4 regions of the Streptomyces sp. NPDC006283 genome follow, and region 3 is predicted to be linked to each of the others. Evidence: riboswitches for the same ligand, from Rfam matches in the RefSeq annotation. Region 3 holds a riboswitch; each other region holds the start of a gene.
What was found. A riboswitch is a leader RNA that binds a small molecule or an ion and turns the genes downstream of it on or off. The one in region 3 is predicted to bind cyclic di-AMP.

Region 1: another riboswitch for cyclic di-AMP. It lies ahead of ABZ070_RS12675 (LysM peptidoglycan-binding domain-containing M23 family metallopeptidase); the one in region 3 lies ahead of ABZ070_RS17760 (C40 family peptidase).
Region 2: another riboswitch for cyclic di-AMP. It lies ahead of ABZ070_RS01650 (LysM peptidoglycan-binding domain-containing protein); the one in region 3 lies ahead of ABZ070_RS17760 (C40 family peptidase).
Region 4: another riboswitch for cyclic di-AMP. It lies ahead of ABZ070_RS22725 (M23 family metallopeptidase); the one in region 3 lies ahead of ABZ070_RS17760 (C40 family peptidase).

Annotation. Positions count from the first base shown of each region.
Region 1 covers NZ_JBEXRZ010000045.1:28,541-33,610, reverse strand. Annotated here, with positions in the region: gene ABZ070_RS12685 (STM4011 family radical SAM protein) at 1-96, shown strand, start outside; gene ABZ070_RS12680 (SGNH/GDSL hydrolase family protein) at 57-848, opposite strand; gene ABZ070_RS12675 (LysM peptidoglycan-binding domain-containing M23 family metallopeptidase) at 1,085-2,005, opposite strand; cyclic di-AMP (ydaO/yuaA leader) riboswitch at 2,010-2,169, opposite strand; gene ABZ070_RS12670 (tyrosine-protein phosphatase) at 2,843-3,655, shown strand; gene ABZ070_RS12665 (DUF6126 family protein) at 3,665-3,829, opposite strand; gene ABZ070_RS12660 (helix-turn-helix domain-containing protein) at 3,848-4,438, opposite strand; gene ABZ070_RS12655 (aspartate aminotransferase family protein) at 4,514-5,070, opposite strand, start outside.
Region 2 covers NZ_JBEXRZ010000003.1:101,547-106,616, reverse strand. Annotated here, with positions in the region: gene ABZ070_RS01665 (right-handed parallel beta-helix repeat-containing protein) at 1-496, opposite strand, end outside; gene ABZ070_RS01660 (hypothetical protein) at 588-1,139, opposite strand; gene ABZ070_RS01655 (hypothetical protein) at 1,436-1,990, shown strand; gene ABZ070_RS01650 (LysM peptidoglycan-binding domain-containing protein) at 2,095-2,889, opposite strand; cyclic di-AMP (ydaO/yuaA leader) riboswitch at 2,894-3,081, opposite strand; gene ABZ070_RS01645 (glutamate--cysteine ligase) at 3,446-4,924, opposite strand.
Region 3 covers NZ_JBEXRZ010000076.1:6,850-11,919, reverse strand. Annotated here, with positions in the region: gene pcrA (DNA helicase PcrA) at 1-1,427, opposite strand, end outside; cyclic di-AMP (ydaO/yuaA leader) riboswitch at 1,668-1,831, shown strand; gene ABZ070_RS17760 (C40 family peptidase) at 1,833-3,008, shown strand; gene ABZ070_RS17755 (hypothetical protein) at 3,146-3,499, opposite strand; gene ABZ070_RS17750 (NlpC/P60 family protein) at 3,876-4,925, shown strand; gene ABZ070_RS17745 (GNAT family N-acetyltransferase) at 4,998-5,070, shown strand, end outside.
Region 4 covers NZ_JBEXRZ010000116.1:3-5,072, reverse strand. Annotated here, with positions in the region: gene ABZ070_RS22735 (PrsW family intramembrane metalloprotease) at 1-1,060, shown strand, start outside; gene ABZ070_RS22730 (aldo/keto reductase) at 1,078-2,022, opposite strand; gene ABZ070_RS22725 (M23 family metallopeptidase) at 2,185-3,231, opposite strand; cyclic di-AMP (ydaO/yuaA leader) riboswitch at 3,242-3,398, opposite strand; gene ABZ070_RS22720 (PP2C family protein-serine/threonine phosphatase) at 3,627-4,778, opposite strand; tRNA gene ABZ070_RS22715 (tRNA-Met) at 4,980-5,053, opposite strand.

The DNA of each region.
Region 1 (5,070 bases), on a different contig from region 3:
CCTTCCGCACACGAGCCTCCCGCGCAGGAGCTTCCCGCGCGGGAGCGCACCCTGCCTCAGAGCGGGAGCAGGTCGGGGCGCTTGGCCTCCACGTGATCGCCGGAGCTCTCGCCGCGCAGCCGCCGTCCGATCCAGGGGGCCAGGTGTTCGCGCGCCCACTGGATGTCGTCGCGGCGCACCTCGAACGCCCCGCGCGGGGGCAGCGGCGGCCAGGGCTGGTCCGGGTCCGCAGGGACCTCGAGACCGAGCACCTGCGCGGCACGCAGGGCGACCCGGGTGTGGCCTTCGGGCGACAGGTGCAGCCGGTCCGCGTCCCAAGCCCGCCGGTCCTGGACGGACTTGAGCGACCACAGGTCGAGCACCGGGCAGTCGTACCGGTCCGCGATGGCCCGCACATGTGCCGTGTACGTGGCGATCCTGCCGCGCAGGTGACGCAGAACCGGCACGTCGCGGGTGTCGAAGCCGGTGGTCACCATGACGGTGCCCACCGAGCGCGCGAGGTCGGCGACGGCCCGTTCGAAGCGCTCGGCGACGGCGTCCGGGTCGGAGCCGGGCCTGATGATGTCGTTGCCGCCGGCGCAGAAGGTCACCAGGTCGGGCGCGAGTTCTTTGGCCCTCGGCACCTGCTCCTCGACGATCTGGTCGAGGAGACGCCCGCGTACGGCGAGGTTGGCGTACCTGAAGGTGTGTTCCGGCCTGCGGTCGGCGAGCAGAACCGCGAAACGGTCCGCCCAGCCGACGTATCTCCCGTCGGGCCCCGGGTCCCCCACGCCCTCGGTGAAGCTGTCACCGATCGCCGCGTACGACCCGAATGCGTTACTGATCTCTGTTCTCGAATCGTCTGCCACGGGAGCACATCTTTCCTTTACGGATGTGACCTACGCGACCGTAAGGAGGGGTTGACGCGGGGTGATCTTTGCCACCGGTCAAGATTCGGCCAATCCGGAATACGCGGAAGCCCCCGCTCCGCGTTGTGCGTGGCAGGGGCTTGCCGACGTGGACCGCCGGCCGGTGCTTGCAGCACCGCAGGCGAACGCCATGTCAGATCACCTGGGGCCCAGGGCGATCGGACGGGTCGGAGGGGTCAGAGGGAGACGCCGTGCTCCCGGAGGTAGGCCAGCGGGTCGATGTCGGAACCGTAGCTCGGGCCGGTACGGATCTCGAAGTGCAGGTGCGGGCCGGAGGAGTTGCCCGTGGATCCGGAGAGGCCGATCTGCTGACCACCGGATACGGACTGACCGCTGGAGACGCCCAGCGAGGAGAGGTGGGCGTACTGGGAGTAGGTGCCGTCCGTGTGCTGGATGACGACCTCATTGCCGTACGCGCCGCTCCAGCCGGCGGAGACGACAGTGCCCGCACCGACGGCCTTCACGGGGGTGCCGGAGGAGGCGGCGAAGTCGACACCGGTGTGGTAACCGCTGGACCACATGGCGCCGGAGGCGCGGTACTGCGTGGTGACGCCCGCGTCGACCGGGGCGGAGAAGCCGGACGCCGGGGCGGAGGCCTCCTTCGCGGGAGCCTCCTTGGCGGGAGCCTCGGCCTGCGGCGCGGCGGGCCGCGAGTCGTCACGCGAGGGACGGGTCTGCGACTCGGAGCGGGGCTCGGGGTCGTTCTTGACCTTGGACTTGGCGCCGATCGTCAGCTCGAGACCCGGGTGGATCAGCGCGGGGTCGGCGCCTATGGCCCGGCGGTTGTCGTTGAAGAGCTGCTTCCAGCCGCCGCGGACGTTCTGCTCCTCGGCGATCTTCGACAGGTAGTCGCCGGCAACGACGGTGTACGTCTTCGGGGCCTTGCCGGCGCCCTGAAGGGCTGCGGCCTCGACGGCGGCGGGGGCCGCGGCGGCGGTCTTCTCCGGAGCGGCGGCCGGAGCCGCCGCGGGTGCGGCATTGGCCGAGGTGGCGCCGAACAGGGGCAGCGCGATGGCGGCGCCACCCGTACCGGCGACGACGAAGCCACGGGTGATCGGGTTGGTCTTGGGACGGCGGTGCTTACCCTTTGCGGGCATGGCGCTTTCCTCTCCGGCGCCTGCGAGGTGAGCTGTCGGGTTCGGGCTGGAGATGCCCGGTCGTGAACGTGCACGACTTCACCCCAAGCCGTCCGAATTGACCGGAATCGGCGTACTACCTGGGTCCCCCGCTCCTGCCACACGTGGATGGGTTCGAATTCCGGTCGGCGGCAGGATGAGGCGGTCCGTCCGGATTGAGCGTGACCGTAGGCGAGTCGGGCAGTCCCGGACAAGCCACGATTTTCCCCGATCAATGACGAGGCCGATATCAACAGGGATTTCCCGGTCACCCTCCGTGGGCAACGGGGTATCAATTCCCTTGCCGAGAAGGGAATTCACGCGCCGGACGCGGCCACAGAACGTCACAGATATGACGCTGCTCACGGAGCACGGCCCATCTCCCCTGCTTACGGGGCACGTTATGCCGAAACAATCAATTCGGACAGAACATGCATTTAGCCACCTAATCCCGCACTTGCCGCAACGCGCTCACGCCCCCACCTCCCACCCCCCACAAAAGGAACGAGAATGTGACGCCGGCCACGACGACGGGAAGGCCGAGGTCACTTCCCTGCACCGCTGACCGAAATGCACTCATTCGATGCAGATGCGTCATTTCGCCCCGCCGATGCCGGGGCATCCCTTCACAGAGCCGCGCAAGCCCGCACATCACCCCCCGTGCGGACCGCCGGGGTCACGCCCCCGGGGAAATCTGCCTGCGGCCGTCAACACCATTGGTTCATGGCCGAGATGAGTGCCTCATGAACGGGTGTCGTATGGTCGGAGCCGCGCCATCGTCGGCGACCAGCGCCGACGGCAGTACCTGAAGGAGTCCTCGTGACGCAGCAGCTGCCGCAGGCCCCCTCGACCGAGCCGGAGCTGACCGGCGTCCGCAACTTCCGGGACGTGGGCGGACTGCCGACCGTGGACGGGCGGCGGGTGCGGCACGGCCGACTGTTCCGCAGCGGACACCTGGCGCACGCGACGGCGAGCGACGCGGCGTTCCTCACGACCCTGGGACTCCACACGATCTTCGACTTCCGCAACGCCGCCGACCAGCGGCTGGAGGGCCCGGACGTCGAGCTGCCCGGTGTGCGCAATGTGAATCTGCCGCTGAGCGACCCGGCCGACGGTGCCGAGTTCTGGAAGATGGTCCGGGACGGCAACCTCGATCAGCTCAAGGCCATCCTCGACGACGGCAAGGGCGCCGGGCGGATGATCGCCTCGTACCGCATGATCATCAAGGAGCGGACGGCCGAGCACAGCCAGGTGCTGCACGCCCTGGCCGAGGACAGCGTCCCGGCCTTGATGCACTGCGCCGCCGGCAAGGACCGCGCCGGGCTGTCGATCGCCGTGTCACTGCTGGCCGTCGGCGTGGAGCGGGACGCGATCGAGGCCGACTACCTCAAGTCCAACGACCCGCACCGCCGCTACAAGGTCCGGCGCACCGACAGCTCCCCCGCCGGAATGTCCCCCGAGGTCTTGGAGCTGCTCAGCCCGCTCTTCGACGCCCGCGCCGAGTACCTGGCCGCGGCCTTCGACGCGATCGAGGAGAACTGGGGCACACCGGAGCGGTACCTCACCGAGGGCCTCAAGCTCTCCCCCCAGACCCGCGAGCGGCTGCGCACACGACTTCTCGAAGAGGGCTGAGGCACCGGATCACTGGCTCTGGCCGCCCACCAGGAACAGCAGGTAGAGGAATCCGGCGATGACGTGGCCCGCGATCAGATAGAGGAAGAGCCGGATCACCAGTCCTCGGGGGAACCGCTCCTCGTTGGAGCTCTCGCCGCCCGTGGCGCGTCGGTCCAGTGGGTCGTGGGACATGTTGTTCGTTCGCCTTCCTTACCGGTCAGAGGTGGGGTGCAGTTCCGGACTCTGCAGCAGCGTGTGCACGAACAGCAGCTCGGCCCCCTCGGGGCCGGCGGCGGCGATGCGGTGCGGGGTGAGCGAGTCGAAGTGCGCGCTGTCTCCGGGAGCCAGGTCGTACACCGTCTCGCCGAGGGTGAGCCGCAGCCGTCCCTCCACGACATGGAGCCACTCCTCGCCGGGATGCACGCGTTCCAGATCGCCCTGGACGCCGTACGGCACCGTCATCCGCAGGGCCTGCATCGCCCGGCCGGGGGCGCCGGCCCGTCGGTAGTGCCAACCGTCGGCCGCCGCGGGTTCGCGGCGGGCGCGGACGACCGGGTCCTTCTCCGGCGGCTGCTCGCCGAGGAGCTCCGCCACGGTCGTACCGTAGATCCGAGCAAGGGCGAGCAGCATCGGCAGCGACGGGTGCCGCCGGCCGGTCTCGAGTCGGGAGAGGTGGGCAGGTGACAGCCCCGCCCGCTGGGCGGCCGACTCGAGGGTGAGCCCGCGGCGGCGGCGCAGTTCGCGCAGCCGGGGCGCCATCTCGGGCAGCTCGTCGTGCGCCGGCTCGACGGTGGTGGTCATGCCTCCATTGCGCCAGAGTCCTGCCTCTGAGGCAAATTTCTTGCCTCAGAGGCAAACGGCCCCCGTCGGCCCGGCTCAGCGGTTCGCGACGGCCTGCTTCACGAGCGTCTTGCCGAAGTCCCACATCAGACCGCCGCCACCGTGGGCGTCGTCCATCACGGCTTCGAACGCCGTCATGAATCGGTCGACCTCGCGTTCGCCGATGATCAGCGGTGGAATCAGCTTGATCACTTCCATGTGGTCCCCGGACACCTGCGTGAGAATCCGGTGCCGCTGCATCAGCGGCACCACCACCATCTGCGCGAACAACCCCTTGCGAGCGGCCTGCAGCACCGTCCAGCGGCTGCGCAGCTTGATCGACTCCGGGCGGCCGAACTCGATGCCGATCATCAGGCCGCGTCCCCGTACGGCGTGCAGCAGCTCGTAGCGGTCGACGAGCGCCGCCAGCCGGGCACGCAGCAGCTCGCCGGTCACCCGTGCGTTCGCCACCACATGCTCGTCCTCCAGCACGGAGAGCACGGCGAGCCCGGCGGCCATCGCCTGGGCGTTGGAGCCGAAGCTCGCCGAGTGCACCAGCACCCGGTCCATCGACGAGTAGACCTTCTTGAAGATCCAGTCCCTGCCGAGGGTGG
Region 2 (5,070 bases), on a different contig from region 3:
CGTTCTGCTGCAGCTCCGAACGGGTGGACCGCTCCTGCGCGATGCCCCAGGTCCCGTTGTCCTCCGAGGTGACGTGGCGCACCGTCAGCCGGTCGGTCCAGGCGGCCCAGATGCCGTTCTTGGCGAAGCCGCTGAGCCGCAGCGAGCGGATCCTGACCTTTTCGAGCGGCTGCACCTTGGTGCCGAGGACGCAGATCCCGTTGCCGGCCGCAGCGCAGGAGTCGGTCTTGGCGGGCTTGGCCGCCGGCTTGATCACCGTCCGTGCGCCCGCCCCCTGGAGGGTCAGACGGGGCTTGGTAATGCGGACGCTTTCCTTGTAGGTGCCGGCGGCGATGTTGATCGTGTCGCCGGGCTGTGCGGCGTTCACGGCAGCCTGGATCGACTGGCCGGGCCGTACCTGGTGTGTGACGGAGGCATGGGCGGGGGCGGAGGCGCCGAGGCCGGACACGACGAGCAGAGCCGTGCAGCCGAGGACGGTCGTTTGTCGCTTTGTCATAACCCGAAGCTATGCGGCAGAACGCCCAAAATGGCGCAAACCACGCCTGGGCGAGCTTGTGTCGCCCCGCCCAGACGTGGTCCGCCGGCGGTCAGGACTCTTCGAAGTAGGCGTCGAGGACCGCGTCGAGCTCCGCCGTCCACTCACTCAGACGGCTCCTGGCGGGCGCTTCGACGTCGGCGTTGAACCAGCGGTTGGCCGCGACATGGACGGTGACCGTGAACCGGCGTCCGAAGCGGGCCGGCTTCACCTCGACGGCGCCGATCTCGTCCCAGTGGAAGTCCGCCTCCTGGTCGTCCAGGGTGAAGCGGATGCCGCTGCGGTCGGCGGTGATCGACCCGCGGCGGTCGCGGACCTCGAAGACGGGCCCGTCGGCGGCGTCGTCACCGGCGGGCTCGGCGTCCGACTCCTCGGCGGGCGTCCCGCCGACCGCCGCCAGGGGCTCGTCACCCTCGGCGTCGGTCCCGGTCTCGGCCTCGGCCTCGGACGCGGTCTCGTCTTCGGGCGCGGTCTCCTCGGCCCTCTTCTTCCCCTCCTCCCCGCCCTTGGCGGCAGGCGCGGGCGCCGTGAGTCCCGGGATGTACGCCGGATCCGTCCCCACGCCGATTTCGATCTTCGTCTTCGGATCTATCTGCTGCTCCACGGCGGGCAGTATGGACGACGAACCTGTACGAGACCAATGCGGTCGACCGATCGACCTCCGCGCCCGCGCCACCCTCTGGCGATAACTGGATCACCGAGTGCGCCACGCCCCTGGAGTGTGACCTCGCGGCCGGGCGCGGACCGCGGTGCCGGCCGCGCGGCAGCGTTCGACCAGTGGCGGGGTGCCGGCGGATCCGGGCGTGTACTCAGACCGTCCGGTCCTCATACTCATCCCGTGCTCGCAGCCGGTCGGCCAACTGCCGGTCACACGGCGGACGATCGCTGTAGCCTCCGGCCATGACCACCGACACGGAGTGCCTGGTACTCACTCAGCAGCTGCGCCGCCGGGGGGCCGTGGTTCTCGCGGTGTTCGCCCTGGTGTGGGCCTGCGCGGCCGGTTCCGGGCTCGCATCGACGACTGTTTCCGTCGCCGTCGGCGGTGTGGGCGCCGCGCTGACCGTCGCGGCCGTTGTTGTTGCGTTCCGGGGCGCCGCGGGACCCGCGCGCCGCACGGTGCGGCTGCCGGAGAAGTGGAACCGCGGGGTCGGCCTCGTGAACGCCGTCGAGGTCGTCGCGATCTTCGCGGTGATCGCCGCTTCGAACGCGACGGGCCACGCCGAGCTGATCCCGCCGGGGATCTGCCTCGTGGTGGGTCTGCACTTCTTTCCGCTGGCGCGTCTCTTCGATCAGTGGCAGTACACGTGGACGGCCGTTCTGCTGACGGTCGTCGCGGTCGTCGGCACCGCGGTCGCCCTGGCCGGGTCGACGGATGAGAGCGTGCGTGTTGTGGTGGGGGCAGGGGCGGCCGTGGTGTTGTGGCTGTCCTCGTTCCATGTGGCCGTGCGGGGCTGAGCGCCGGGCACGGCCAAGGGCCGGAGACCGGGGCGCCGCCGGACGCCCCGGGCTCCGGCCCGGCGATGAGATGCTGCGGCCTGTCGGCCGTCGCAACGGTCCCGTCAGTAGGGGCCGTTCACGTTGTCGATGGAACCGTAGCGGTCGGCGGCGTAGTTGCACGCGGCCGTGATGTTGGCGACCGGGTCGTACAGGTCGTTGGCCGTGCCGGGGACGTGGTAGGCGTCGAAGGTCGGCTGGATGACCTGCAGCAGGCCCTTCGAGGGCGTGCCGTTGATGGCGTTGATGTCCCAGTTGTTGATGGCCTGCGGGTTGCCGGAGGACTCACGCATGATGTTGCGGTGAATTCCCTCGTAGCTTCCCGGAATGCCGTGCTGGGCCATGATGGCGAGCGATTCCTTGATCCAGCCGTCGAGGTTGTTCGCGTAGGTGGCGGGCTTGGCAGCCGGCGCGCTCTTCCGCTCCGAGCGGTCCGCGCGGTCGGTCGCGGCGGTCCGGTCGGCCTTCTTGGGCGCGGCCTTTTCCTTGGCCGGGGACTTTGCGCCGATCGTGAGCTCGAGACCGGGGTGAATCAGCGCCGGATCGTGGCCGATGGCCCTCCGGTTGTCGTTGAAGAGCTCCTTCCAGCCACCGCTCAGAGAATACTTGGCGGCGATCTTGGAAAGGGAGTCACCCGCGACCACGGAATAGGTGGTGACCTTGGACTTCTGGGCGGCGGCGGCCACGGTGGCCGGCGCGACGGTCTTCTCCGCGGCCGCGGGCAGCGCGGCCGGTGCCGCCTGAGCAGCGGTGGTGCCCATGAGCGGGAGGGCGAGTGCGGCGCCGCCCGTGCCCGCTGCGACGAATCCGCGGGTGAGTGAACGGGACTTGGGACGACGGTGCTTACCCTTTGCGGGCATGGCGGATTCCTCTCCGTCGCCTGCGAGGTGAGCTGTCGGGTTCGGGCTGGAGATGCCCGGTCGCATCTGTGGCGACTTCACCCCGAGCCGTTCCGGTATTCCGGATCGGCGGCTTACCTGGTTCCCCCGCTCCTGCCGTACGTGAGTGGGTGCGGTGTACCGGACGGCGGCAGGATTCGGCGGTCCATCCGGATTGACGGTGACGTTAAGCGAGAGGATCCCGGCGGAACAAGTCCCGAATTTCACATCACAAAGCGGACGTCTCTCCCTGATGGGTAATTCACGTTGTCAGTGCCGCGTCAAATGGCTCAAATTCCTTCTCGCGGAAGGGAACTGACCCGTACGGCGTTATCCGCACAGAGCGGACCAGGTGACCGACATCACGGGGGATCGGGGCAACCCCCGAGGTTCCCCCAAAACCCACAAACAGCTTCAACTAGCGAGAATGCATGGCAATTCGACTTACAGCGCAGCGCAGGAGAAAGTCTCCATACCAGACATAAATGCACATTGCCGGGCGGATCACTCCGCCCCCATACGGGCGAGCAAGGAGCACTCAGTCCACGGGCCAGGTGTGCGCCGGCGCGTTCAGATGCATGTAGTCGATGTACTGCTGCGTCATGAGCCGAAGCGCCTCATGGTGGTCGACGCGGCTCGTGGCGTCGATGTGGTGGTACATCTCCGCCTGCCAGACCGCGCCGTTGCGCCCGGTGACACAGCGCTGTTCGATGATCCCCAGCAGCGGCTCCCGCCACGCCGCGTCCATGCCGGAGAGCTCGAGACCGCGATGGGCCATGGGCAGCAGACGCCTCAGTACGAGCTCGGCCACCGGCACCTCGCCCATACCCGGCCAGTACAGGCCCGCGTCGATACCGTGCCGCGCCGCGGCGTGCAGATTGTCCTCGGCGGCCTGGAACGACATCCGGGACCAGATCGGCCGCTCCTCGTCGACCAGTGCGCGGGTCAGCCCGTAGTAGAAGGCGCCGTTCGCGAGGGTGTCGGCGACGGTCGGGCCGGCGGGGAGGACGCGGTTCTCGACCCGCAGGTGCGGTCTGCCATGGGAGACGGCATAGACGGGGCGGTTCCACCGGTAGATGGTGCCGTTGTGCAAAGTCAGCTCGGCCAGTTCCGGGGTGTCCCCGCCGTCGAGCTTCTCCCGCGGGTTCTCGTCGTCGCACAGGGGCAGCAGGGCGGGGAAGTAGCGGACGTTCTCCTCGAAGAGATCAAAGACGCTTGTGATCCACCGCTCGCCGAACCACACGCGCGGCCGCACCCCCTGCACCTTGATCTCCTCGGGACGGGTGTCGGTCGCCTGCTCGAACAGAGGGATCCGGGTCTCGCGCCACAGCTCCTTGCCGAAGAGGAACGGCGAATTCGCTGCCAGCGCGACCTGGATCCCGGCGATCGCCTGCGCGGCGTTCCAGTAGGCGGGGAACTCGCTCGGCGAGACCTGCAGGTGGAACTGCGTACTGGTGCAGGCGGCCTCGGGGGTGATCGTGTCGGCGTAGGTACGCAGCTTTTCCACCCCGTCCACGGCGATCCGCAGATCCTCGCCGCGGGCCGCGAAGACCTGCTCGTTGAGCAGCCGATAGCGCGGGTTCTCCGAAAGCGCGGCCTCGCCCACGTCCCGCTGCCGCAGGGTCGGCAGAATGCCGATCATGGCCAGATGGGCCCCGACGTCACGGGCCCGCTGCTCGGCGTGGTTCAGGGCGTCCCGGATCTCCTGCTCCCAGGCGTCGGGGCCGCCGGCGGTCAGTGTCCGCGGCGGGATGTTGATCTCCAGGTTGAACCGGCCCAGCTCGCTGTCCCACGCGGGGTCCGCGATGGCTTCGAGCACATCGGTGTTCTTCATCGCCGGCTCCCCGGCGGCGTCCACCAGGTTGATTTCGATCTCGAGACCCACCTGTGGCCGCTCCGACTCGAAACGCGCCTCGCTCAGCATCGTCGCGAACGTGTCGAGGCACGTCTGCATCTTGTCCCGGTACCGGCGGCGATCGTCACGGGTGAAGACGAGCGCCGGGACATCACGCCCCATCGGGTCCTCCCGCGTTCCGTCGGGCAGACACCTTCCCCCACAGCGTCCCACTCACCGGCCGCCCGGACCAGCGGTGACCGGGACGTCGGACGGCACGAGGCGCCGCCACGGAGCCTCGCCCGGGAGCGCGCTCGGTCCGCGGCGCC
Region 3 (5,070 bases):
CGGCGCAGCGGGACGTTGTCCTCGGGGTTCGCGAGGACACGCAGGTACGCGAGTACGTCGCGGACCTCCTTGCGCTCGTAGAAGCGCACTCCGCCGACGACCTTGTAGGGCAGACCGACGCGGATGAAGATCTCTTCGAAGACACGCGACTGGGCGTTCGTCCGGTAGAAGACGGCGACGTCGCCGGCCTTCGCCTCGCCCGCGTCCGTGAGCCGGTCGATCTCGTCGGCGACGAACTGCGCCTCGTCGTGCTCGGTGTCCGCGACGTAGCCGGTGATCTGGGCGCCGGCGCCCGCGTTGGTCCACAGGTTCTTGGGGCGGCGGGACTCGTTGCGCTCGATGACGGCGTTGGCGGCGGAGAGGATCGTCTGGGTGGAGCGGTAGTTCTGCTCCAGCAGGATCGTCGTCGCGTCCGGATAGTCCTCCTCGAACTGGAGGATGTTGCGGATGGTCGCGCCGCGGAAGGCGTAGATCGACTGGTCGGCGTCACCGACGACGCACAGCTCGGCCGGGGCCAGGTCCTCGTACCCCTTGCCGACCAGCTCGCGCACGAGCGTGTACTGAGCGTGGTTGGTGTCCTGGTACTCGTCGACGAGGACGTGCCGGAACCTCCGCTGGTAGTGCTCGGCGACATCCGGGAACGCCTGGAGCAGGTGGACGGTGGTCATGATGATGTCGTCGAAGTCCAGGGCGTTGGCCTCGCGCAGCCGCGCCTGGTACATCCGGTACGCCTCTGCAAGCGTCTTCTCGAATCCGTCCTGGGCCTGGTCGGCGAAGGTCTCCTCGTCGATCAGCTCGTTCTTCAGGTTCGAGATCTTGGCGCTGAAGGACTTCGGCGGGAACTTCTTCGGGTCGAGATCCAGATCACGGCAGACCAGCGACATCAGCCGCTTGGAGTCCGCCGCGTCGTAGATCGAGAACGACGACGTGAAGCCCAGCTTCTTCGACTCGCGGCGCAGAATCCGGACGCAGGCGCTGTGGAAGGTCATGACCCACATCGCATTGGCGCGCGGGCCGACCAGCTGCTCGACGCGCTCCTTCATCTCGCCGGCGGCCTTGTTGGTGAAGGTGATCGCCAGTATCTGGCCGGGGTGGACATGCCGCGTGCCCAGCAGATGCGCGATGCGATGGGTGAGGACCCGGGTCTTGCCGGAACCGGCGCCGGCCACGATGAGCAGCGGTGACCCTGTGTGCACGACGGCCGCACGCTGCTGTTCGTTCAGTCCCTCGAGCAGGGCGGCGGGGTCCACGACAGGGCGCGGGGCGCCGTCGCGGTAGTACCCGTCGCGGGCCGGGGGCACGTCGAACGCGCCCTGGAAGAGATCGTCCGGAAGCTGCTCCGGAGCCGATTCCTCGGGCGGCGGCGGTTGCTCGTCCCCGTCGGGCTGGAGGTCCGCCAGGAAGCTGTCGTCAAAGAGGCTGCTCATCGCTTAACGAGTCTAGGCGGCCGGACCGACAGCCCGTGGCCGCATCGGGGACACGGGCGGGACACGGTATGTGACGGGACGCATCCGTCGCGCCACAGCGGCCCGGCCGATGAGCCGCCCGCGGAAAAAGGTCACGAAAATGTATCGGACATATCGAACATCAACCTTCACAGCGCACACACGAGTTGGCTAGCGTGCTCGACCAGGCGGCCCGTACCCCCCTGGCGAACCACGCCGAACGGGCGGCCTGCGCCGAATCCGGGCTCCCGTCACAGGAGTTCGGAACCGGGGACCCACCATGCACAACCGGGGTGAATCGGACCGCGCACCACTCGGTCCGTAGGGCGTCTTCCGTTCCGCCCGAACCCGACAGCTAACCCGGTAGGCGGTCCACGGAAGAAGGAGATGCCGGCCTTGGCGTCGCATCGCAAGCCCCGCAGCCGAACCGCAAAGTCCTCCCCCGCCGTCGGGTTCACGACGGCAGCACTCGCCGGTGTGACGCTGCTCTCCACACAGAGCGCCACCGCCGCGCCCTCCGACCCGAAGCCCAGCATCGAAGAGGTGCAGAAGAAGGTCGACGACCTGTACCGGCAGGCGGGCAGCGCCACCCAGGAGTTCAACAAGGCCAAGGAAGCCACGGCGGAGAAGCGCGCCGAGGTGGACCAGCTGCTCGACGACGCGGCCAAGCGCACCGAGAAGCTGAACGAGTCCCGCCGCGCCCTCGGCAACTACGCGGCCGCCCAGTACCGCACAGGCGCCGTCACCCCCACCGCCGCGCTGATGTTCGCGGACAGCCCGCAGGCGTACTTCGACCAGACGCAGCTGATGGATCGCATGACGGACCAACAGCGCAGGGCCGTCACCGAGTACGAGACCGAGCGGGCGGCGGCTGCCAAGCAGCGCGCGGAGGCGACGAAGAGCCTCGAGTCCCTCACCGACTCCCAGGAGTCCCTGCGCACCAGCAAGCAGACCGTGCAAACCAAACTCGCCGAGGCACGCACGCTGCTGTCGAAGCTGACGGCCGAGGAGAAGGCACGGCTCGCCGCGATCGAGCGGAAGAAGGAAGAGGAGGCGCGCCGCAAGGCCGAGGCGAAGGCGAAGGCCGAGGCGGCGGCACGCGCCGAAGCGGAGGCGGAACGGCAGCGGCAGGAGCGCGAGACCACCCCGGGCGGGGACACCGGCACGGGCACCGGGACCGGCACCGGCACCGGCACGGACGGCGGCACGTACGCGGCGAAGGCCGACAAGGTCCTCGCCTTCGCCCGCAACCAGATCGGCAAGCCGTACGTCTGGGGCGCCACGGGACCCAGCTCGTTCGACTGCTCCGGCCTCACCCAGGCCGCCTGGAAGGCCGCCGGCGTGGACCTGCCGCGCACCACCTGGGACCAGGTGAAGGTGGGCTCCCGTGTGGAGACGGCCGATCTGCTCCCCGGCGACCTGGTCTTCTTCTACGACGACATCAGCCACGTGGGCATATACATCGGCGACGGCAAGATGATCCACGCCCCCAAGCCGGGCGCGAACGTCCGCGAGGAGTCGATCTACTACATGCCGATCTACGGCAGCGTCCGCCCCGCCTGACGGGCGCCGGCAGGCGACACGACGAACGGATGCCCGGGCGGCTCGGCCGCCCGGGCATCGGCATGTCCGCCGCGTCAGCCCGCACCGCCATTCAGGTCGGGTCCGGGCCGCCCCTCAGGCCCGGAGGGGACCGTCGCTCAGGTCCAGAGCGTGGCGATGAAGATGTTGACCACGGTCAGACCGCCGACCGCGCCGAACAGCGCCTTGTCGACCCTCTCCTCGTCCCGCTTCACGTACACCAGGCCGAGGATCACGACCAGGACCGCCAGTTTGATGCCGATCTTGAGGTTGTTCACGCTCTGGTCGTCCGCCTGGTTCAGACCCACCAACGCCACACCCGTGACCAGCATGGTCAGCGCGCCGTGCAGCATCGGCGCGTTGAAGCGGGCCGTGCCGTCGCGCATCGCCTTCATCTGGGTCAGGAACCCGCCCAGCAGGGAGGCGATGCCGATGATGTGCAGTGCCACGAAGACATTGATGAGTACGTCCATGGCCGGACTCTAACCGCCGCCTTACCACTGCCCGTCGAGCAGGTGGGCAGGTTCGGTCGCATCGGTCGGCCGAGTACCGGAATGCGGGCCGGCGTCGCCGATGCGGCGTTCAGGAACCGATCCCGAATATCCATCTTCGGAAATTTGAGGACCTTCCGCCCCGCCCCCGTGACCGCCGGGTTTAGCGTCCTGCCCCAGGTGGCCGACTCCCCACCCGCCGTCGTGCAGCCGGACGGCACTCGGCCGCCACCGCCGAGGATCCGGCGGCGGACCGCTCCCCTGTGCGGCCCGCCGCCGGACCCGAAGGACGGCCCCGCCCCTGAGGGACGGGCCGTCAGGGACGGCGGCAGGCCGACGGAAGGACGTGGAAGCCCTCGTGGCAGCGCACCGCAGATCCAGGCAGCATCCGCTCACCGGGCCGGCCGTTCGTACCGCGGCCACCTTCGCGCTCGCCGGAGCGGCGACCACCACCGCGTTCGGCGGCACAGGGCATGCCGAGCCCCGTCCGACCGCCGCACAGATCAAGGCACGGGTCGACAGGCTGTACCAGGAGGCGGAGGCCGCCACCGAGAAGTACAACGGCACCAAGGAGCAGGTGGAGAGCGCCCGGAGATCGCTGGACTCGCTGCGCGACGAGTCGGCCCGCAGGACCGAGCGCCTGAACACCTCCCGCAACGCCCTCGGTTCCATCGCCACCGCCCAGTACCGGGGCGGTGGCCTGGATCCCGCCCTGCAGCTGGCGCTCACCTCCGACCCGGACGAGTACCTGGAACGAGCGGCCCGCGCCGAGCGCGTCGGCGCGGGCCACGCGTCGGCGATCGCCGGTGTGCACCGGCAGCTGATGGAGCTCGCACGGCTGAAGGCAGAGGCCAGCGAACGGATGACCGCGCTGGAGACCCGCCGGGCCGAACTGGCCCGCCACAAGGCCACCGTCCGGGAGAAGCTCACGGCCGCCGAGAGCCTGCTGTCCGAGCTGACGGCCGAGCAGCGCACCGCCTACAACGGCGGCGGCCCGGCGGACGCCCCCGCGCGCGCCGACCGCTCGAGCACGCCTCGCGGCCCGCTGCAGGCGCCGAGCAGCCGGGCCGCCCAGGCCATCGCCTACGCCTACGGAGCGCTCGGCAAACCGTACGTGTGGGGGGCGACGGGGCCCGGTGCATTCGACTGCTCCGGCCTCACCCAGGCCGCCTGGCGTTCCGCGGGCGTCTCCCTGCCCCGCACGACATACACCCAGATCAACGCGGGCCGACGGGTCTCCCGTGCCCAACTCGCGCCGGGCGACCTGGTGTTCTTCTACTCGGGCGTCTCGCATGTCGGCCTCTACATCGGCGGCGGCCGGATGATCCACGCGCCGCGCCCCGGTGCCCCGGTCCGTGTCGCGCCGATCGACCAGATGCCGTTCGCGGGAGCGACACGCCCCGCGTAGCAGCCCCGGACGCGGTCCGAAACCCGGTTGCCCGGGCACTGGGCGGGTGTCACCATCCCGAAGTCCGTCCCGATGCCCGACCGGCAGGAGCTGTACGTGGACCTCGACGTCCAGAACTACGTGCGCGCGCTCGCACTCCGCTCGC
Region 4 (5,070 bases), on a different contig from region 3:
GGCCGCGTTCCGCTGGCTGGACCGGGTGGAGCCGGGCCCGTGGCGGAATCTCCTCTTCGCCTTCGCGTGGGGCGCGTGTGCCGCGGCGCTGATCGCGATCATCGCGAACACCTTCGCGACCCGCTGGATAGCCACCGCGACCGCCGACCCGGCATCCGCCGACACCCTCGGTGCGACGGTCATAGCGCCGGTCGTCGAGGAGAGCGCGAAAGCCGCCGCGATCATGATGATCTTCGTCTTCCGCAGACGGGACTTCACCGGGATCGTGGACGGCGTGGTGATCGCCGGTTTCACGGCCACCGGCTTCGCCTTCACGGAGAACATCCTCTATCTGGGCAACGCGTTCGGCGAGGACCAGGCGATGGGTGCCTCCGGCCTGGCCTCCGTGACCGCTGCGACGTTCTTCGTGCGCATCGTGATGTCGCCCTTCGCCCATCCGCTGTTCACCGTGCTGACGGGCATCGGCTTCGGCGTCGCGGCGCTCGGTGCCCGCCGCCGCCGGCGTCTGCGGCGCACGGCGCTGCCGATGCTGGGCCTGGCGCTCGCGATGGGCATGCACGCCCTGTGGAACGGCTCGGCGTCCTTGCTGGGCCCGTGGGGCTTCTACGCGGTGTACGGGGCGTTCATGGTGCCGGCCTTCGGTCTGCTCACCTGGCTGACGATATGGACCCGCCAGCGCGAGCTGCGCACGATATCCGACGAGCTTCCCGCGTACGCCGCGGCCGGCTGGATGTCGGCGGCCGAGCCGTCCGCGCTGTCGTCGATGCGGGCCCGCGCCATGGCGCGCGACTTCGCCCGGCGCATGTACGGACCGGCGGCCGGGCATGCGGTGTCGGAGTACGAGGCGTTCGCGACGTCGCTGGCGTTCCTGCGCCACCGGGCCCACCGGGGGGCGGCGGGCCCGGACTTCGTGGAACGCGAGCAGGAGCTGCTGCACCATCTCTGGCAGCGCAGAGCCGTCGCCGGCCCCTCGCTCGCGTACGCGGCAGAGGCCACCGGCCGAATACGGGTGCCGCCGCCGTACCGCAACTACGACGGTTACAACCCGTACCGCTCCTGAGACGCCCCGCCGACGCGTCAGACGGACGCGGCAGTCAGCGCGGCCAGCTCGCCGCCGGTCAGCTCGAGGTCCGCGACGGCGACGAGAGCCGCGAGCTGCTCGACCGTACGGGCGGAGGCGATCGGCGCGGCGACGGTCGGCTGCGCGGCCAGCCATGCGAGAGCGACGGTCGCGATCTCTGCACCGCGCGCCTGCGCGACCTCGTCGAGCGCGGCGAGGACCCGAAGGCCGCGCTCCGACTCGAGGTGCTTGGACGCGCCCTGGGCCCGCGCGCTCTCCACCGCGGCGCCCGGCCGGTACTTGCCGGTGAGGAAACCGGACGCCAGCGCGTAGTAGGGGACGGCGGCGAGTCCGGCGCGGGCGGCGGTGTCCTGCAGTTCGCCCTCGTAGGTGTGGCGGGAGACCAGGTTGTAGTGCGGCTGCAGCGCCGTGTAGCGGGCGAGACCCTCGCGTTCGGAGAAGTCCAGGGAGGCCTGGAGCCGCTCGGCGCTGAGGTTGGAGGCGGCGATCGCGCGGACCTTGCCTTCCTTCACCAGGTGGTCGAGGGCGGTGACGATCTCCTCGACGGGGACGGACGGATCATCGAAGTGGGTGTAGTAGAGGTCGATGTAGTCGGTCCCCAGCCGGGCCAGCGACTCCTCAGCCGCAGCCTTGATCGTGGTGGCCGAGAGGCCCTTGTGACGGGGGTGGGCGCCGACCTTGGTGGCGACGACGACTTCTGAGCGGTTGCCGCGGGCGGCGAGCCACTTCCCGATGAGCGTCTCCGACTCGCCGCCCTCGTTTCCGGGCACCCACGCCGAGTAGCTGTCGGCGGTGTCGACGAAGTTGCCGCCCGCGGAGGTGTACGCGTCGAGCACGGCGAAGGTCCGCGTCTCGTCGGCCGTCCAGCCGAAGACGTTGCCGCCGAGGGCGAGCGGAAAGACGCTGAGGTCGGAGGAGCCGAGGGTACGCAGAGAGGTCATGCGTCGATCAACCACTCGGCCTCTACGGCGTATTCCGGCAACCCGGGCGTCGGGGGGTGTGCGCCCGGGCTGCCGGGGACATGGGTGTGCCCGGCACAGGAATCGCCGGCTGCCTCCCTCAGTGGTGCCGAGGCGCCGCGGTGGTCCCGTACCGGGCAGAGGTCAGACCGTGAGGCCCTTGCCACGCAGCCAGGCCATGGGGTCGATGCCGGAGCCGCCCGCGGTGTGCACCTCGAGATGCAGGTGCGGCCCGGTGACATTGCCCGTGGCACCGACGCGTCCGATGGTTTCGCCGGTCGTCACCTTCTGGCCGGCACTCGCCGTCATCGACGACAGGTGGGCGTACAGGATCTCGGTGCCGTCGTCGAGCTCGAGCACGATGCGGTAGCCGTAGGAGCCGGACCAGCCCGCGGACTTGACCGTGCCGCCATGCACGGCCTTGACCGGGGTTCCCGTCGGGGCGGCGAAGTCGAGGCCGGTGTGCTGCCCGGAGGACCACATCGAACCGGACTCGCCGTACGTGGAGGTGAGCGTGTACGAGGAGGTGGGGAGGGCGAAGCTCTTGGCGAGCTCGGCGAGACGCTCTGCCTCCGCCTTGGCCCGCGCGGCCTCCTCGGCCTTGCGCTTCTCCTCTGCGGCCTTGGCTTCCGCCGCGCTCTGCTGCTTCTCGGCAGCGGCCGCGGCCTGTTCGGCGGCGAGCGTCTCCGCGGCCGCCTTCGCCTCGGCGTCCACCTCCGCCTGCTGCTGCTCGGCCTGCTGGAGGATGCGGGCGCGCAGTGCCTCGCCCGCGCCCGCCCCCTGAGCGGAGCTTCCGCCGCCGTCGGCGACGGTCGTCGCGGCGGTGAGCGGGGCCGTGTTCGCCTGCGCGGCGGAGTCCGCGGAGTCGTCCGAGATCAGGGAGCCGACGCCGGGAAGGGACTTGGCGTCGGGGAGTTTGTCCGTGATGGCGTCGGGCAGAGATATGGAGACCGCGGGCTTGTCCTGCGCGGTGGCTATGCCGCCCGCACCGACAGCGGCGATCACGCCGACTCCGAGCACCGTGGAGCTGCGGGCGAGCCCGCCGCGCTGCTTGATGACGCGGTGCCGGCCGCGCACCGGGCGGATGGAGTCCTCGGTGGGATTCCACTCCTCCCAGGTCCGCTCGGGTGCGTCGTCGCCGAAGCGTTCGGACGCGAAGCGGGCCTCGGGGGCAGGCATGTTGGACGCCACGAAGGCGTTCTCCTTCCTTCCTTGTCGCCTACCGGGTTAGCTGACGGGTTCGGAGCAGGAAGGTCTCCTACGAGTACCTCGACCGCTCGACGGAGCGGCAAAAGGTGCCCGATTCACCCCAATTGGTGGTTCCCCGGCTCCCTTGCGGGATTCGGCGCGTGCGCACGGTGCCGCCACTTACGACGGCTGGGACGACCGCGCTGCGTTATCGAACGTTAATAGACCCCGGGGCCGGAATCCAAGCTGTTCCCGGTGATCGTTAACGGCTTCGGCCGGGACTTAACCGGACAGAAGCGGCCGGAACCGGGCGACTTGATCAAACGTCAGACGTGCTCATGTTTCTGATGGTGCGTTACTTGTTATGCGGAGGGGTGCGTCACGACTACGCACCGCAATCAGGACGGGTCTGCCGGAACCGCTGCCACCGTTCGGCGCCGCTCCGGCCGGCCCGCCGCGGGCCGGCCGACCGCCAGCAGCGCCATGTCGTCGTTCGACCCTCCGCCCGTGTGCCGGCGGACATCGTCGATCAGTGCGTCCAGAAGCTCGTCCGGCCCGGAGAAGAGTCGCCCGCCGAGCCCCTCGACGGGATCGTAGAAGACCCCCCGGTCGTCGCGCGCCTCCGTCACCCCGTCCGTGTAGAGCAGCAGCGTCGCCCCGTCGGGCAGCGGATACTCGTCCGCCCGGTCCGGCCACGTCCCCAACTCCCCCATTCCCAGCGGCAGCGCCGCCTCCGACGGCTCGAGCATGTCGACACCACCGTCGGCACGCAGCACAAGCGGATCCGGATGGCCACGGTTCACGAGCCGTACCAGGGCCCCGCCGCGCGGGATCTCGCCCAGCACGGCGGTAGTGAACCCCTCGACCCGGTCGAGCCCCTCCCGCCGGATGCCCTCCCGCCGAAGCGCCCGCTCCAGCCGCTGGGCCACGCCCTGCAAGGAGCTCTCCTGCTCGGCCGCCTCACGGAACGCCCCGATGATCACGGCCACCGTCCCGACCGCGCCGAGCCCCTTGCCCCGCACATCGCCGACGACGAGCCGTACCCCGTGCGGGGTGTCCTGCACGGCGAAGAGGTCGCCACCGATGAACGCGTCCGCCTGCGCCGCCTCGTACCGCGCGGCGATGCGCAGGCCGCCGATCCGCTCGACCGGCTCGGGCAGCACGGCCCGCTGCGCGGTCTCCGCGATGACCCGGGCCGAGGCGAGCTTCTCCCCGCTGCGCCGCACGACACGATTGATGAGCAGTGCGAGGGCGGCGACAGTCAGCAGCGTGGTCGTCTCCGTGAGCGCTGTGATCTGCCCGGCCGTCCGGTTCACGACATGCAGGCCGCTCACTGCGATCACCGCCGCGATCCCGGTCAGCAGCGTCGTGACCCAGCTGACGACAGGCGCCGCGATGAGCGGGGCTGCGGCGAAGAGGGGTACCGCGGTGAATTGGGCCGGGGTCAGGAGGTCGAAGACGACACCGCCGGCGATCATCAGGGCCGGCAGCCCGCGTACGGGCCACGGGGCCCTCCGGGAGCCGACCTGGTTTCGCAACTCCTGTCCCAAGGGTGGTCTCCTGCCGGGTCCGCTGACGGCCGCGGACTACTGCCGCGCCCTACCCAGGCTGAGTGCCGACGCGCCGTGCAGCGACTCCCCGTCGTCCAACCGGGCGACGGACGGGCGCCGGGGACCGACGGAGTGCGGCCGGAAGAACGCCGACGGCCCGGCAGTCGATCTCTCGATCGTCTGCCGGGCCGTGGCCATCAGTAGCGGGGACAGGATTTGAACCTGCGACCTCTGGGTTATGAGCCCAGCGAGCTACCGAGCTGCTCCACCCCGCGTCGGTGAACACAACCTT